4 regions of the Nonomuraea fastidiosa genome follow, and region 2 is predicted to be linked to each of the others. Evidence: riboswitches for the same ligand, from Rfam matches in the RefSeq annotation. Region 2 holds a riboswitch; each other region holds the start of a gene.
What was found. Region 2 has a riboswitch for thiamine pyrophosphate ahead of ACFMQL_RS14310 (cytosine permease). Riboswitches for the same ligand answer to the same signal wherever they lie in the genome.
Positions count from the first base shown of each region.

Region 1: it holds a riboswitch for thiamine pyrophosphate, as region 2 does, so the genes downstream of both, thiC (phosphomethylpyrimidine synthase ThiC) here and ACFMQL_RS14310 (cytosine permease) in region 2, are expected to answer to the same signal.
Region 3: it holds a riboswitch for thiamine pyrophosphate, as region 2 does, so the genes downstream of both, ACFMQL_RS27470 (FAD-dependent oxidoreductase) here and ACFMQL_RS14310 (cytosine permease) in region 2, are expected to answer to the same signal.
Region 4: it holds a riboswitch for thiamine pyrophosphate, as region 2 does, so the genes downstream of both, thiD (bifunctional hydroxymethylpyrimidine kinase/phosphomethylpyrimidine kinase) here and ACFMQL_RS14310 (cytosine permease) in region 2, are expected to answer to the same signal.

Region 1 covers NZ_CP170570.1:4,453,467-4,457,656, forward strand. The annotation lists gene ACFMQL_RS20770 (AIM24 family protein) at 1-6, shown strand, start outside; gene ACFMQL_RS20775 (cellulose binding domain-containing protein) at 3-1,034, opposite strand; gene ACFMQL_RS20780 (universal stress protein) at 1,203-2,069, opposite strand; gene ACFMQL_RS20785 (hypothetical protein) at 2,080-2,430, opposite strand; TPP riboswitch at 2,522-2,634, shown strand; gene thiC (phosphomethylpyrimidine synthase ThiC) at 2,627-4,171, shown strand.
Region 2 covers NZ_CP170570.1:3,128,365-3,132,554, forward strand. The annotation lists gene ACFMQL_RS14295 (LCP family protein) at 1-1,056, shown strand, start outside; gene ACFMQL_RS14300 (DNA-formamidopyrimidine glycosylase family protein) at 1,324-2,202, shown strand; gene ACFMQL_RS14305 (rhodanese-like domain-containing protein) at 2,251-2,574, shown strand; TPP riboswitch at 2,628-2,744, shown strand; gene ACFMQL_RS14310 (cytosine permease) at 2,734-4,071, shown strand; gene ACFMQL_RS14315 (methylated-DNA--[protein]-cysteine S-methyltransferase) at 4,040-4,190, opposite strand, start outside.
Region 3 covers NZ_CP170570.1:5,949,738-5,953,927, reverse strand. The annotation lists gene thiE (thiamine phosphate synthase) at 104-751, opposite strand; gene ACFMQL_RS27480 (Rv2175c family DNA-binding protein) at 729-1,103, opposite strand; gene ACFMQL_RS27475 (NAD(P)/FAD-dependent oxidoreductase) at 1,134-2,303, opposite strand; TPP riboswitch at 2,368-2,484, shown strand; gene ACFMQL_RS27470 (FAD-dependent oxidoreductase) at 2,472-3,791, shown strand; gene thiS (sulfur carrier protein ThiS) at 3,788-3,988, shown strand; gene ACFMQL_RS27460 (thiazole synthase) at 3,981-4,190, shown strand, end outside.
Region 4 covers NZ_CP170570.1:3,639,007-3,643,196, reverse strand. The annotation lists gene ACFMQL_RS16780 (hypothetical protein) at 28-618, opposite strand; gene ACFMQL_RS16775 (hypothetical protein) at 805-1,410, shown strand; gene ACFMQL_RS16770 (DNA polymerase domain-containing protein) at 1,479-2,420, opposite strand; TPP riboswitch at 2,478-2,573, shown strand; gene thiD (bifunctional hydroxymethylpyrimidine kinase/phosphomethylpyrimidine kinase) at 2,561-3,370, shown strand; gene tenA (thiaminase II) at 3,408-4,082, shown strand; gene ACFMQL_RS16755 (carbon starvation CstA family protein) at 4,086-4,190, opposite strand, start outside.

The DNA.
Region 1 (4,190 bases), 1.3 Mb from region 2:
GCCTAGCTCGAACAGGCGGGCGTGGGGGCGGTGTTGGCGCCCTCGTACGAGCCGAGGAAGCCGAACGTCGTGGACGCCCCCGGCGCGAGCGAGCCGTTCCACGCCGCGTTCCGCACGGTCACCGACGAGCCGTCCGCGCTCAGCGTGCCGCCCCAGAGCTGGGTGAGGTGCTGGCCATCGGCGTACGTCCAGGTCACCGTCCAGCCGGTCATCGGCTCGGCGCCGGTGTTGGTGACGGTGACCTCGCCCTGGAAGCCGCCCTGCCACTGACCTGTCGTCTTGTACGTGGCCGTGCAGTCACCGTCGGGCACGGTGGGCGTGTCGGTGGGGGTCGGGGTGCCGGACAGCGCCTCGACCAGGGCCGGATACCACTTGTCGGCCATCTTCTGGTCGCCGGCGGCGTTCGGGTGCACCCCGTCGTAGGTGTCGGTGGCGGTGTCGAAGCCCGTCCACTGGTCGACCACGGTGATCGGCGACTGGTCGGTGGTCGTCGCGGCGGCCCAGGCGGGGATGGCGTCGTTGAGCGCCACGGCGCGCTGGGCGCAGTCGGGGCAGGTGGCCGGGTTCATCGGAATGATCTTGGCGACGAGGATCCGCATGTTGGGGTTGCTCGCCCGCATCTGGTTCACCAGCGTGGTGAACGCGCTGATGATCGTCGCGGGCGGGATGTTGCTCCACACGTCGTTGGTGCCGAAGTGCATGAGCACGATGTCGGGGCGCGTGGCCGAGAGCCAGCCGGGCAGCAGGTTCTGGTTCGCCACGTTGGTGGCGAGGTAGCCGCCGTGTCCCTCGTTGTCGCCGTCGTGCTCGACCCCGCAGCCCTGCGGCGGCAGCGTGCCGACGAAGTCGATGTTGGTGTGGCCGGTGCTCAGCAGCCGGTTCCACAGCAGGGCGCGCCAGCAGCCGGGGGAGCCGGTGATCGAGTCGCCGAGCGGCATGATCCGTACGGCCGCGGCGTCGGCCGGCGTCGTCGCGAACAGCACGGCCGCGATCACGGCCACCATCCCGGCCAGCACGGCACCGATCTTGCGCATGGTCCGCTCTCCCGTCGTCAACCTGCGCGCAGATCGTAAATTTCGCCTATGGGTGCGGAAAAGGGAATGATCGGCTCACCCGGGGCGACCTGGGGAGACGCATGTAACTTTCACGTTTGCGTGCGCGGGCCGGGCCCGCTCGGGGCGGGGGCCGCGCGGGGTAAGGCGTCAGACCGGTGCTCCGGGCTGCGACGCCGTGTCGGGGGCGCGGACCACCGCGAGCGGGCAGGGCGCATGGTGCAGCATGGCCTGGCTGATCGACCCGAGCAGCATGCCCGCGAGCTGCCCCCGCCCGCGCGAGCCCACCACCAGCAGCTCGGCGCCGGCCGCCGCCTCCTTCAGCACCTCGACAGGATGCCCGTGCACCACCTCGGCGGTCACCTCCACGCCGGGATGTTCGGCGCGCAACGGGACGAGCGCGCTCTGCAACGCCAGCAGGTGACCCTGTTCGCTGTCGTCGTCGGCGGGTTCGAAGCCGCCCGGCTGGGGCCAGGCCCACGCCTGCACGACCCGCAGCCGCGCCCCGCGCAGCTCGGCCTCGGCGAAGGCGAACTCCAGCGCCTTGCCCGCGCGGGCGGACAGGTCGGTGCCCACCACCACCTCGCCGGGCGTGGCGGCGCGGTCGCGGATGAGGACGACGTTCGTCTCGGCGTGCGCGACGACCCCGTACGCGACGGAGCCCACGAGCAGCCCGCGCACGCCGCCGAGGCCGCGGCTGCCGACGACCAGCAGCTCGGCTTCGGCGGACGCCTTGACCAGCGCCGCGCGGGGATCGCCGGGGAGCAGGACGGTCTCCACGCGGACCTGGGGCCGCTCGCGCAGCGCGCGGTCCTTGGCGGAGGTCAGCACGGACTGCGCGTTCTCGCGCATCCACCGCGCGACCTCGGCGTACCGGACGGAGGTGCCCTCCTCACACACCCACGCGGGCACGACGTGGGCGACGGTCAGCGGCACCTGGCGCAGCGCGGCCTCGGTGGCGGCCCAGCCGGCCGCCTCAAGGCCGGGGCGGGAGCCGTCCACACCAACGATGATCACGCTCGGCTCCTCAGGACTGGACGTAGCATTCCACCTCGGCGCGCCGGAACGACAGCCCCTTGGCTTCGGAGTCGCGGACGCAGGCCCGCTCGGCGGCGCTGAGCTTGAGCGTGCCGCAGACGGTCACGCCGGCGTAGGTGCGGCAGTCGAGGGTGGGGTCGGTACGGCCGACGCGGTAAAGCTCTCTGACGTTCGCGCGGCACTTGGCCTTGCCGGTATCGGAGTAGCGGCACTGGGCCATCAGGATGTCGTACTGCTCCTGGCTGACCTCGTGCTGTTGCATGCCGTCCCCGGCGGCGGCGGTGGCGCCGGATGCGGCCATCACGACGAGTAGTCCTGCGACAGCGGCGATTCTCATCATGTTTCCCCTGATGGGGTCCGTACCGCTGAGAAGTGCCCCCAAACCTTTTCGGGTGGGTTTGGGACCTTGGCGGGGGTGGGTACGATCAGCGCCGTCCGAACGCGGGAGCCCGGTGGAGACCGGGCTGAGAGGACGGCTGCGAGCCGCCGACCGCCAGAACCTGCTCCGGGTAATGCCGGCGAAGGGAGTTTGCGCGATGAGCGACGCGCGCTTTTCCAAGATCTACTGCGGTGAACTCCGGGTCCCGATGCGCCAGGTGCGCCTGTCGAACGACAAGACGGTCACCCTGTACGACACCTCGGGCCCGTACACCGACCCCTCCTACGAGCCCGATTTGCGCCGGGGCCTGCCGCGCCGCCGGGCGGAGTGGATCGAGGAGCGGCGGGCGGCCGGCCATCCGGTCACCCAGGTCGCCTGCGCCCGCCGGGGCCTGGTGACCAAGGAGATGGAGTTCGTGGCGGTACGCGAGGGCGTCTCGCCGGAGTTCGTCCGCGAGGAGGTGGCCGCGGGCCGGGCCATCATCCCCGCGAACGTCAACCACCCCGAGTCCGAACCCATGATCATCGGGCGTAACTTCCTCGTGAAGATCAACGCCAACATCGGCAACTCGGCGGTCACCTCCTCCATCGAGGAGGAGGTGGAGAAGATGACGTGGGCCACCCGCTGGGGCGCCGACACGATCATGGACCTGTCCACCGGCGCGGACATCCACGAGACCCGCGAGTGGATCCTGCGCAACTCCCCGGTCCCGGTCGGCACCGTGCCGATCTACCAGGCGCTGGAGAAGGTCAAGGGCCGCCCTGAGGAGCTGTCGTGGGAGGTCTTCCGCGACACCCTGATCGAGCAGTGCGAGCAGGGCGTGGACTACGTGACCGTGCACGCGGGCGTGCGGCTCGCGCACGTGCCGCTCACCGTGGGCCGCAAGACCGGCATCGTCTCGCGCGGGGGCTCGATCATGGCCGCCTGGTGCCTGGCGCACCACCGCGAGAGCTTCCTGTACGAGAACTTCGCCGAGATGTGCGAGATCCTGGCCCGCTACGACGTGTCGTTCTCGCTCGGCGACGGCCTGCGGCCCGGCTCGATCGCCGACGCCAACGACGAGGCCCAGTTCGCCGAACTGCGCACGCTGGGCGAGCTGACCAAGATCGCGCGCGAGCACGACGTCCAGGTGATGATCGAGGGCCCGGGCCACGTGCCCATGCACAAGATCAAGGAGAACGTCGACCTCCAGCGCGAGCTGTGCGACGACGCGCCGTTCTACACGCTCGGCCCGCTCGTCACCGACATCGCGCCCGGCTACGACCACATCACCTCGGGCATCGGCGCCGCCATGATCGGCTGGTACGGCACGGCCATGCTCTGTTACGTCACCCCCAAGGAGCACCTCGGCCTGCCGGACAAGGACGACGTGAAGACCGGCGTCATCACGTATAAGATCGCCGCCCATGCCGCCGACCTGGCCAAGGGCCATCCGAAGGCGCAGGAGTGGGACGACGCGCTGTCGGACGCGCGCTTCGAGTTCCGCTGGGAGGACCAGTTCGACCTGTCGCTCGACCCCGACACGGCCCGCTCGTTCCACGACGAGACGCTGCCCGCCGCCCCCGCCAAGACCGCGCACTTCTGCTCGATGTGCGGGCCGAAGTTCTGCTCGATGCGGATCAGCCACGACATCAGGCAGGCCGGTTACGCGGCGAAGGCGGCCGAGTTCCGCCGCCTCGGAGGCACGATCTACGTGGAGTGACACATTGTCCAATTGTCCA
Region 2 (4,190 bases):
ATTTACGGGCGTGAGCGGTCGGGCAGGAGCCCGATCAGGCCGCTCAGGTCGCGTTCCGGCTCCGACGAGCGGCGGCCCTGGGGGCTGGTGCCGCGCCCGCGGTTCTCCGGCAAGACCGTTTTGGCGATCATCGCCGGTTTGCTTGTGGTGCTGTTGATCGCCGGCATCGGGATGTACTTCTGGATCGACTCGCGGTTGACGGGCATCGAGGGGGTGCTGGACGACTACGAGGGACGGCCCGCCGACACGCCGGGCACCAACTGGCTGCTCGTCGGGTCCGACAGCCGCAAGGGCCTGACCGCCGCCCAGCGCAAGAAGCTGGCGACCGGGCGGGCCGCGGGGCAGCGTACGGACTCGATGATGCTGCTGCACATCCCCGAGACCGACGACCCGCCCACGCTGGTCAGCCTGCCGCGCGACTCCGCCGTCACCATCCCCGGCAGGGGGCGCGACAAGCTCAACGCGGCCTACGCCTTCGGCGGGCCCAAGCTGCTGGTGCGCACCATCGAGAACGCCACCGGCGTGCACATCGACAACTACATGGAGATCGGTTTCGCCGGGTTCGTCGACATCGTCGACGCCGTCGGCGGGGTCGAGATCAACGTACGGGCCGCCGTCAACGACCCCAAGGCCGGGCTCAAGCTGAAGAAGGGCGTGCAGACGCTCAACGGCGCGCAGGCGCTCGGCTACGTGCGCACCCGCAAGGGCGGCGCGCTACCCGACTACGAGCGCACCAAGCGGCAGCGGCAGTTCCTCAGCGCGGTCGTGAAGAAGGCCGCGAGCCCCGGGGTGCTGTTCAACCCGTTCACCGCGATCCCGCTGGCGGCCAGCGCCACCGACGCGGTCGAGGTCGACACGGGCACGGGCGCGTTCGACATGCTCTCGCTCGGGCTGGCCATGGGCGACAGCCCGGTGACCACGGTGGTGCCGTTCGGGGGCAACGAGACCGTGCCCAGCGGCGCGGCGGTGAAGTGGGACCGGCCCAAGGCGCTGGCGTTGTTCAACGCGATCAAGGAAGACCGGCCGGTGCCGAAGGACGTCGTCGACTCCAACTGACCACCTCGCTCAGGTCCGGGACCCCGGGCACCCCCGTCCGGGCTTCGGGGCTGAGGGCGCCGCGCTCAGGTCCCGGACTCAGGGCGCCGCCCTCAACCGCCGAAGCCCGGGGTGCCGTGCTCAGGTTCCGGGGCCGGAGGGCCGTGTGGTCTCTTCGGTTTTCCGCGCGTGCCGGGGCAGCCGTACGGCGTCAAGGTCCCCACCACGTGGACCGACGGTTTTCCGCGCGTGCCGGGGACAGCCCCGGGCGGGACGTACGCTGGGGGCATGCCCGAACTTCCCGAGGTGGAGTCCCTCACTCACTTTCTGCGCGAGCGGGCGGTGGGCCGCGCGATCGCGGGGGTCGATGTGGTGGCCATCCAGGCGCTGAAGACGTTCGATCCGCCGGTCACCGCGCTCAACGGGCTGACCGTGACCGGCGTGGCCAGGCACGGCAAGTTCCTCGACCTCGACTGCGACGGGCTGCACCTGGTCATCCACCTGGCGCGCGCGGGGTGGCTGCGCTGGCGCGACGACCTGTCGGGCGCGAAGCCGGTGCGGCCCGGCAAGGGGCCGCTGGCCGTACGCGTGCGGCTGGCGCCCGACGAGGAGGGCCTGGCGCCGGGGTTCGAGCTGACGGAAGCGGGGACGCAGAAGCGCCTAGCCGTCTATGTCACGAAAAATCCGGACGATGTGCCGGGCATCGCCGCCCTCGGCCCCGACCCGCTCGCCGAGTCGTTCACCGTCGAGGCGCTCAAGCGCATCATCGGCGGCAAGCGCACCCAGATCAAGGGCCTGCTGCGCGACCAGAAGGTGATCGCCGGCATCGGCAACGCCTACTCCGACGAGGTGCTGCACGCGGCGAAGATGTCGCCGTTCAAGATCGCCGCCACGCTGACCGACGCGCAGATCGCCGACCTGCACGAGGCCATCGTGACGACGCTGCGCGACGCGGTCGAGCGGGCTCGCGGCCTTGCGGCCAAGGACCTCAAGGCGGAGAAGAAGTCGGGGCTGCGGGTGCACAACCGTACGGGGCAGTCCTGCGACGTGTGCGGCGACACGATCAGGGAGGTGTCGTTCGCCGACTCCTCGCTGCAGTACTGCCCGACCTGCCAGACCGGCGGCAAACCGCTGGCCGACCGCCGCCTGTCCCGCCTGCTCAAGTAGGCGGGACAGGCGGCGGGTGCACCGCCTCGCGCAGGCCATGATGGAGTCATGACCGTTCCTGAGATCGAGGCCAGTGCCGTACCCGCAGACGCTTACCTGCTCGACGTCCGCGAGCAGGAGGAATGGCTGGCGGGCCACGCGCCGCAGGCCGTTCACATCCCGATGACGCAGATCCAGGGGCGCGTGGACGAGGTCCCCGACGACCGCACGATCTACGTCGTGTGCCGGGTGGGCGGCCGTTCCCTGCAGGTCGCGGCCTGGCTCAACCAGCTCGGGCGCGAGGCGGTCAACGTCGGCGGCGGCATGCAGTCGTGGGAGGCGGCGCGGCGGCCGATGGTCAGCGAGACGGGACAGGAGCCTTTTGTGGCATAAGTCGCCCACTATGGCGAATTAGTCGCCATTGAGGCATCATTGGGGCGCAAACTACAGATCGTCGCGGGAGCTCGGGGTCGCCGGGCTGAGAGGGCAGCACAACCATCCGCTGCCGACCGCCTGAACCTGTCCGGGTAATGCCGGCGTAGGGAGTGTGCGATGTCGCACGGCGTCGAAGAAGTGCCGCTGACCCTTGATGGAGAGGCCCCCAAGACCCTGGGCGTGCTCGATCAGGGCGCGCTCTGGGCCAATCTCGGGGTCAGCCTGCTCGGCTTCTCCGGAGCCCTGCTGCTGCTCGATCCGCTGGGCAACGCCCCGCTGACGCTGGCGGCGGCGCTGATCGCCACCGTGGTGGGCAGCCTCATCGGCACCGCCATGGTGGGCCTGTCGGCCGTCCCCGGCACGCGGACGGGCAAGCCCGCGATGGTGCTGCTGCGCGGGCTGTTCGGCGCCCGGATCTCCTACGTGCCCACGGTGCTGAACATCATCCAGATGATCGGCTGGGGCGCCTTCGAGCTCTGGGTGATCGCCAAGGGCGCGGGCGCGATCTTCCCGGCGGTTCCGTACCAGGTGTGGGTGATCGTGGCGGGCGTGCTGACGGCGGCGCTGACCATCTGGCCGCTCGGCTCGATCCGGCTGCTGCGCCGCTACGTCACGGTCGGCGTGATCGTGGCGATGATCTGGTTCACGGTGTTCTTCCTGCGCGAGGCCCCGTCGCCCGAGGGCGGGAGCTGGACGGCCTTCCCCGCCGCCGTGGACTACGTGATCGCGCTGTCGGTGTCGTGGGTGCCGATGGCGGCCGACTTCGCCCGGCACTCGCGCTCGGGCCGGGCCGCGTTCACCGGCGTGGTCGGCGGCTACACGCTGGCCCAGGTGGCCTGCTTGGGGCTGGGCGTCTACGCGGTGGCGCTGGCGGGCGCGGACGGCGTGCTGGCCGACCAGACGACGGTGTTCAACCCGTTCGTCGCGGTGCCGCTCGGCGCGCTGTTCTTCGGCATCCTCGTGCTGCGCGAGACCGACCAGTCGTTCGCCAACGTCTACTCCACCACGATGTCGCTGCAGAACCTCATGCCGCGGGTGGACCGGCGCATCCTGTCGACCGCCATCGGCGTGGTCACGATCGTGATCGCGCTGTTCGCGGACGTGAACTCCTACGGCGTGTTCCTCGGCGTGATCGGCGCCGTGTTCGTGCCGATGTTCGCGGTGCTCGCGGTCGACTACTTCGTGCTGCGCCGCGGCGAGGGCTGGAACACCGCCGAGGACGCCCCCTCGCGCTGGTCGATGCTGGTGCCGTGGGCGCTGGGCTTCGCCGCGTACTGGCTGACCACCTCGACGCCGACCTTCCCCGCGTGGGACGGCTGGTGGGCCGGTGTGCGCGACGCGCTCGGCTTCGTACGGGAGCCGTGGATGAACGGCGCGCTGGGCGGCGCCTTGGTGGCCGCCCTGATCACGCTGCTCATCGGGCTCATCCAGCGATCGCGCGCCGCTCGACGTTGAGCAGATGCTGCTTGGCCGCCGCGCCGCCCGGGTAGTCGCCGAGCTCGCCGTCCTCGCGCAGCACCCGGTGGCAGGGCACGATCACGCAGACGGGGTTGGAGGCCAGCGCGTTGCCGATC
Region 3 (4,190 bases), 2.8 Mb from region 2:
CGGGAAAGACCGCCGAGGAGTTGCGGAAGGCCGGGAAAAGACCCCGGAGGGCCGGGGAAGGACGGGAGGCGCCCGTGCGGGGAGCGCGGGCGCCTCGGAGGTTTCAGCGGGCCGGCCCGGCGGCCAGCCGCTTGGCGAACTCGGCCGCGGCCGCCCCTGGGTCGTCGGCTTCGGTGATGGCGCGGACGACCACCACCCGGCTCACGCCGTACGACATCACCTCGTCGAGGTTGCCCAGGTCGATGCCGCCGATCCCGAACCAAGGACGCGAGGTGCCGAGCGAGGCGGCGTGCCGCAGCAGCGGCGGCCCCGGCGCGGGGCGCCCAGGCTTGGTGGGGGTCGGCCAGATCGGGCCGCAGCAGAAGTAGTCGACGCCCTCTTCCACGGCCGCGGCGGACGCCTCGGCTGCGGAGTGGGTGGACCGTCCGATGACGATGTCGTCGCCGAGTATCTCTCGCGCGACCGTCACAGGAAGGTCGTCCTGCCCCAGGTGGAGCACGTCGGGCCGGGCGGCGTAGGCGACGTCCGCCCGGTCGTTGACAGCGAGCAGTTTTCCGTGCCGGTCGCAGGCGTCGCGGAAGACTTCGAGCAGCGCGAGTTCTTCGCGCGCCTCGAGACCCTTCTCCCGCAGCTGGATGATGTCCACACCGCCCGCCAGCACGGCGTCGAGGAACTCCGCCAGATCGCCGCGGTCGCGGCGGCCGTCTGTGCAGAGGTAGAGGCGGGCCTCAGAAAGCGAGGGCTTGGGCACGCCGCTTGACCTCGGTGTGACGCCCTGCCCTGATCGCCTCGATGGGCGACCCCGGCAGCGAGTCGTCTGGGGTGAAGAGCCAGCGAAGCGCCTCGACGTCGTCGTAACCGGCGTCCTGCAGCACGGTGAGCGTGCCGGGCAGGCCCTTCATCACGTCCTTTCCGTCGAGGAACTTCGCGGGCACCTGCGGCCCGCCGCTGCCGCGGCGCACGCCGAGCAGCTTGTGGTCCTTGAGGAGTTGCTTGGCCCGGCCGATCGGAAGCTCGAGGCGCTGGGCCACTTCGGGGAGGGTGAGCCACTCGTCGACGAGCTGCTCGGTCTCCCGGTCGATCTGTGCAACAGAAAGCGTCACGAAACCACAACTACCACATGGCGTGCTTGCTCAAACAACACAATCTCGTAGGGGCACTTGTGGATCTACCAGGCGTTCCGCGTCCAGTCGATGGCCCGCTTCGATGATGCGCCGGCCCTGTACGAGATCGCGCGGCCGGTCCACGGCGAGCACCGCGGCGAGCGTGTCGCCGTCGGTGAGCCAGACGGCCGACCACTTGCCCTCGGGCTCGCCCCGGTACACGAGGCGGTCGGCCTCGGTGTGGTGTCCGGCGTACTGGAGCATGTGGCCGAACTGCTCCGACCAGAAGTACGGCACCGGGTCGTAGACCGCCTCCTCCCCCATGAGCGTCGCGGCGGCGACGTCGGGGGCGTTGAGCGCGGTGTCCCAGTGCTCGACCCTGAGGCGGGTGCCCCAGCGGCGCGACCACCACGCGGCGCAGTCGCCCACCGCGACCACGCCGGGCAGCGAGGTGCGCAGGTGCTCGTCGGTGACGACGCCGTTGTGCAGGTCGATGTCGGCGTTGGCGAGCCACTCGACGGCCGGGCGCACGCCGATGCCGGTGACGACCACGTGGGACTCGACGAACTCGCCGCCCACCAGGCGGACGCCGCCCTCCTCGACCGACTCGACCATGGTGCCGAGCCGCAGGTCGATGCCCTCGTACCAGGGGATCGTGCGGCCACCGAGCTCCGTGCCGACGGCGGCGGCGAGCGGCGTCTGCGCCGCCTCGATGACCGTGACCGCGCAGCCCGCGCGCCGGGCCGCGGTGGCGACCTCCGCGCCGATCCAGCCCGCGCCGATGACCGTGACCCGCGCTCCGGGTACGAGCATCACCCGCAGCTCGTGAGCGTCGTCGAGCGTGCGCAGGACGTGCTGCGGGCCGTCGCCTGGCAACCTGATCGGGTCGGCGCCGGTGGCGATGACCAGGCCGTCGTAGGGCAGCTCGCCCTCGGTGGTCTCCACGACGCCCGCGCGCAGCGACGTGGCCGCGACGCCCGGCCGGAAGTCGATCTGGAGCGCGTCGAGGTCGGTGTCGATGAAGCTGGTGTCGGCGTCGCCCTTCAGCACCGCCTTCGACAGCGGCGGGCGATCGTAGGGGCGATGGCGCTCCTGGCCCAGCAGCGTGATGCGGCCGTCGAAGCCGCGCCCGCGCAGGGCCTCCACCGTACGCACACCCGCGAGACCCGCTCCCACCACCACGACATGGTTCACGCTCATGACCATAACGGCGACCATAAGGGGCCGGTGCGTGCGCCCCGTACCGAGGTCGTAGGCTGTGGGCGGTAAGACGCGCGGGAGTCCGGCCGTGACCGGGCTGAGAGGAAGGCTGTGACGGGCCTTCGACCGCAAGACACCTGATCCGGATCATGCCGGCGAAGGGAGCGCATGATGGACGTGATCGTGGGCGGCGGGGTCGTCGGGCTGTCCGTGGCCTGGCGGCTCGCGTGCGAGGGACGGCCGGTCACCGTGGTCGATCCCGCGCCCGCCACCGGGGCCTCCCACGCGGCCGCCGGGATGCTGGCGCCGGTGAGCGAGGTCACCTACACCGAGGCGCCGCTGCTGCGGCTGGGCATGGCGGCGCTGAGCCGCTGGCCCGCCTTCGCCGCCGAGCTGGCCGAGGACGCCGGACTCCCCGCCGGCGAGGTCTCCGCCGCCGGTGCCTTGGCCCGCGGCCCCCGTTCGGGGCTTGGCGCGGGCGGGCTGGATCTGCGGGCCGAGGGGACGCTGGACGTCGCGTTCGGCTCCGACGACATGGCGATGCTGGACGAGCTGGCCGCGTTCATGGAGAAGCTGGACCTGCCGGTCGAACGGCTGACCGGGCGCGAGTGCCGCCGCCTGGAGCCGATGCTGGCCCCCTCCGTGCGCGGCGGGCTGCTCGCGCCCGGCGACGCCTGGGTGAACCCGCGGCGGGTGACGGCGGCGCTGCTGACCGCCCTGGAGCGACGCGGCGTTCCGCTGGTGCGGGCGCGCGTCAGCGAGCTGGTCCGTACGAACGGCGCCGTCACGGGCGTACGCCTGTCGAAGCCCACCGGCGCACCGGCGACCGGCCTGCGTCTCGGGGCTCACCACGTCGGCGGACCACCTGCCGCGCCGTACCCCGCCGATGCCGGCGAACGGGCCGCCGGTGACGGTGCCGAGCGGGCCTTTGACGTCGCCGGGGCCGGTGAGGCGGACGGTGCGTGGGCGGACGGGGACGTGCTGGCGGCCGACCGGGTGGTGCTGGCGGCCGGGGCGTGGAGCGGTGAGCTGGCCGACGTGCCGGTGCGTCCGGTCAAGGGCCAGATCATGCGCCTGCGCTCGCCGCAGCCGCTGCTCACCCACTGCGTACGCGGCACCGTCCACGGCTCGCCGGTCTACCTCGTCCCCCGGGGCGACGGCGAGCTGGTGGTGGGGGCCACGCAGGAGGAGCTGGGCTTCGACACGACGGTGACCGCGGGCGGCCTGTACGAGCTGCTGCGCGACGCCAGGGAGCTGGTGCCCGGCGTCACCGAGATGGAGGTCGCCGACGTGGTGGCGGGCCTGCGGCCGGGCACCCCCGACAACCTTCCGGTGATCGGCCCGGCGAGGACCCCGGGGCTGACGTACGCGACCGGGCACCACCGCGGCGGGGTGCTGATGGCCCCGCTGACGGCGGCCATCCTGATGGGCGAGGAGAGCGAGCTGGCGACCCTGTGCTCGCCAGGGAGGTTTCAGGAAATTTCATGATTGTCACCATTAACGGGTCTGAGCGCGAGGTGGCCGACGGCACCACCGTGGCGGAGGCCGTACGGACGCTGACGACGGCCACCACCGGCGTGGCCGTGGCCGTGAACGACGAGGTGGTCACCCGCAGCGCCTGGGAGACGACGGCGCTCAGCGACCGTGACCGCGTGGAGGTGCTGACGGCGGTGCAAGGTGGATGAGCTGATCATCGCCGGTGAGAAGTTCTCCTCCCGGCTCATCATGGGCACCGGTGGCGCGCCCTCGCTGGAGGTGCTGGACCAGGCGCTGGCCGCGTCCGGCACCGAGCTGACCACGGTGGCGATGCGCCGGCTCGACCCGTCGGCGCGCGGCTCCGTGCTGGACGTGCTGCGCAAGCGCGACATCAAGGTGCTGCCCAACACG
Region 4 (4,190 bases), 510 kb from region 2:
CCAGCGAGCCGTCCAGCACGCCGATCGTCAGCCCGGCCCGTACGGGTGCCTGCGCCACAGCGGTGGCGGGGGCGGCGATGGCGGCTCATGCCCGTCCTGCTCGTACGGCGCCGTCCGCCGCTCGGCCTCCATCAGCAGCTCGTGCACCGACCCACCGCGACCAGGGCCGGTGCGCCCGAGCAGGATGCGCACCAGGTCCACCGCCGTCGGACGGGCGCCGAGGTCGGGGCGGCGGCACGCGTCGATCACCGCGCGCAGCTGGGGCAGCAGCCGGTCGAGGTCGGCGCCCGCGTCCGGCATCATCCCCGTCGCCGCGAACACCACCACGTCCGCCCAGTCGCCCACGTCATGCGCGGGGAACAGACAGTCCCGAGGTCCCGGCGCGAAGAGCGCCTGACCTTGCGGCGAGATGAGCACGTTCGCCGGGCTGAGCCGCAGCCCCGCGATGCCGCCGAGGTGCAGCCTGGCCAGCGTGGCGGCGGTGCCGAGGGCGAACAGGTGCAGCCGTTCGCCGGTGAGCGGGCCGGTCGTCCTGACGACGGCGGCCAGCGGCTCGCCCGTCCCCAGGTAATCGCGCGGCCGCAGAGCCAGGCCGCCGCTCCATGCCTGAAAGTCCATCGCCGTCCCCGTAGTGGCCGATCAGCGCGGGCGGCACCGCCGGTGGTCCGGCCCCGGTGCCGCAGGTCCGACAGGGGGTACGCCGGGGTCGCGGGCCGCGTTCAACCCATACCGATCGGGTCTTGACCTTGACGCGACGTCAACGTGTCCCATGAGCGGTGAAGCCGCCGGGAGGAAGGAACGCGCATGGTCAGAGCCGCGCTGCGCATCGTCGGATTCGAGCTCAAGGGCCTCGCCGCCATCGCGGCGTGGATCGTGCGGCGGCGGCACGGGGTGCCGGACGGAGCGACGACGCTCGCGTACGGCAAGGAGCAGTCGTTCATGATGGGCCTGATGGCGTTCGCCATGGCGGTCGAGACCGTGGTCGTGGACCTGCTGCTCGCCGCCCTCGACGTGCCCGGCTGGCTGCGTTACGGGGTGCTGATCGCCGACCTGTACGGCCTGCTGTACGTCCTCATGGTGGTCGCCGCCTGCGCGACCAGGCCGCACGTCGTCACCGCGGACGAGCTGCGTATCCGGTACGGCGTCTACCTTGACCTGCGGGTGCCCCGCGAGCTGGTGACGGCGGTGCGGACCGGGCGGACATACCACCAGGGCGGCATGATCACCGTCGATGAGGGCCGGTTGACCGTGGCGGTCTCCTCGCAGACGAACGTGACGGTCGAGCTGGCCGAGCCGGTCACCGTGGTACGCCCGCTTGGCCGCCGCGCCGAGGTCACCTCGGTCAGGTTCTTCGCCCATCATCCCGAAGCCGCGGCGGCCGCGCTCAGGGAGGGCGTCACCACCGGCTGAGCACTACTCCCCACCGGCTGAGCGCTACTCCCCGCGGAGGGCGTGAGCGCACCGCTTGCCCTCGCGCGTCACTCCCCGCGGCGGGCGCGAGCGCGCCGCTTGCCCTCGTGCATCGCCTGGACCCGCGCCACCGGGATCGTGTGCCCCTCCTCGACGAGGTCGGCGGGCAGCGGCTGCGGCGGCGGCATGTGCTCGGCCCATGGGTCGGCCCCGCCCAGCCGTTCGATCGCGCTGTGGACGGTGAAGTCGCCGGGACGTACGCCGTCGAGGTCGTCCCACGCCACCGGGTACGAGACGGGCACGCCGGGGCGGATGCGCGGGCTGTAGGCGGCGGCCACCGTGGCGCCGCCCGCCCGCGTGGAGTCGATGAACACCTTGCCCGCGCGGTCCTCCCTGATGAACGCGGTGGTGGCGAGCGCCGGGTCCAGCCGCTCGGCGCGGGCGGCCAGCGCGCGGGTGGCGGCGGCCAGGTCGTCCATCGCGGTGCCCGGCGCGACGGGCACGAAGACGTGCACGCCCTTGGCCCCGCTCGTCTTCACCGCCCCGGCCAGCCCGGAGTCGGCCAGCGCCTGCCTGACCAGGTGCGCGCCCCGCACCGCCAGGGCGAAGGAGTCCTCGGGCGGGTCGAGGTCGAGCACCATGTGCGTGGGATGATCGCCGGCGTACAGAGCCGGGTGGTATTCGACGGCCCGCTGGTTGGCGAACCACAGCAGCGTCCTGCGGTCGTCGCACAGCGCGTACGTGACCTGCCGCTGCGAGGAGTCCGCCCACACCCGCACCGAGCGCACCCAGTCCGGGGCGTACTTGGGCAGGTTCTTCTGCATGAACGGCTGCTGCCCCGGGCGTACCCGCATGACGGAGAGCGGGCGGCCGCGCAGCACCGGGATGATGCGGCCGGAGACGGCGTCGAGGTAGTCGACCAGGTCGCGCTTGGTTGCGCCCGCGCCGTCGAAGAGCGGCTGGTCGAGGTTCGTCAGGGAGACGCCGTCGCGCGTCTCGTCAGCGGCCACCCGTCCCACGATGCCGATACTCGAACGTGTGGTCAACGACCCGGCCTGTTAGAGTGAACGTTTGACGCGGGGTGCCCGAAATGCCGGGCTGAGATCACACCCGTCGAACCTGATCTAGTTCGCACTAGCGAAGGGACGTCATGGCCGCTGACGCCGTACCCAAAGTTCTGACCATCGCGGGCACCGATCCGAGCGGCGGCGCCGGCATCCAAGCCGACCTCAAGGCCTTCTCCGCGCTCGGCGCGTACGGCATGACGGTCATCACCGCGCTGGTGGCGCAGACGACCACGGGCGTGACCGGCATCCACGAGGTGCCCGCCGAGTTCGTGACCCAGCAGCTCGACACGCTGCTCACCGACGTGCCCGCCGACGCCGTGAAGATCGGCATGCTGGGCGACGCCGACCTGATCAAGGCGGTGGCGGCGGCGCTCGACACCTACCGCCCCAAGTACGTCGTGCTCGACCCCGTCATGGTCGCCAAGAGCGGCGACCGGCTGCTGCCCGCCGACGCGGTGAGCGAGCTGCGCCGCACGCTGCTGCCGCGCGCCGACCTCATCACCCCCAACCTGCCCGAGGCGGCCGACCTGCTGGAGGAGCCGCAGGCGAGCGGCCTGGCCGAGATGCACGAGCAGGCGGCCAGGCTGCGCGCGCTCGGCGCCCGCCAGGTGCTGCTCAAGGGCGGCCACCTCGACGGCGACACCTGCGTCGACGTGCTGGCCACCCCCGAGGGCACGATCGAGCTGTCCGCCCCGCGCGTGCACACCAAGAACACCCACGGCACGGGCTGCACGCTCTCCTCGGCGATCGCCGCGCTGCGGCCCCGGCACGACGACTGGCCGAGCGCGGTGCGAGCGGCGAAGGACTACCTCACGGAGGCGCTGCGCGCCGCCGACTCGCTGGGCGTCGGCCACGGCCACGGCCCCGTGCACCACTTCCACAACATCTGGTAACGGCCCCCGCCGGGCAGACCCCTCCGAAAGAGACGCGATGTTCTGCGATGACATCTGGCAGCGCACGTCCGACCTGATGCGCGCCATCCACGAGCACCCCTTCGTCACGGCACTCGGCGACGGCTCACTCGACCGCGACACCTTCGTCTTCTACATGGTGCAGGACGCCCGCTACCTGGAGGCGTTCGCGAAGGCGCTGGCCGCCGCCTCCGTGCGCGCCGGCGACTCCGCCGATGCGGCCTTCTGGGCGCAGAGCGCGCACACCGCGCTGGTCGCCGAGCGCGAGCTGCACTCCGGCTACATCGACGAGCTGGGCGATGCCGCCAAGGGCATCGCGACGTCGCCGACGTGCCTGGCGTACTCGTCGTTCCTGCAGGCCACGGCGCTGTCGGAGCCGTATCCGGTGATCGCGGCGGCGGTGCTGCCGTGCTTCTGGATCTACCAGGACGTCGGTACGGCGCTGCTCGCCAAGGCCGGCGACGACCCCGCGCACCCGTACGCGAAGTGGATCTCCACCTACTCCGACCCGGAGTTCGCCGCCTCCGTCGAGCGGGCCAAGGCGATCACCGACCGGCTGGCCGCCGCCGCGTCCCCGGACACCCGCGAGGCGATGGCGCAGGCGTACGGGCGGGCGGCGGCCTACGAGTGGATGTTCTGGGACAGCGCGTGGCGGCGCGAGGGCTGGCCCACCGCCGAGTGGCTGGCACCCTGACACCTAGCCTGATTTCGCCATCAGCTCCTTCTCCTCGCGGGTGGCGATGAGCCCCGACGGCGCGACGATCTTCGACTCCTCGAACGGCGCCTCCGTGGTGGGCAGCGG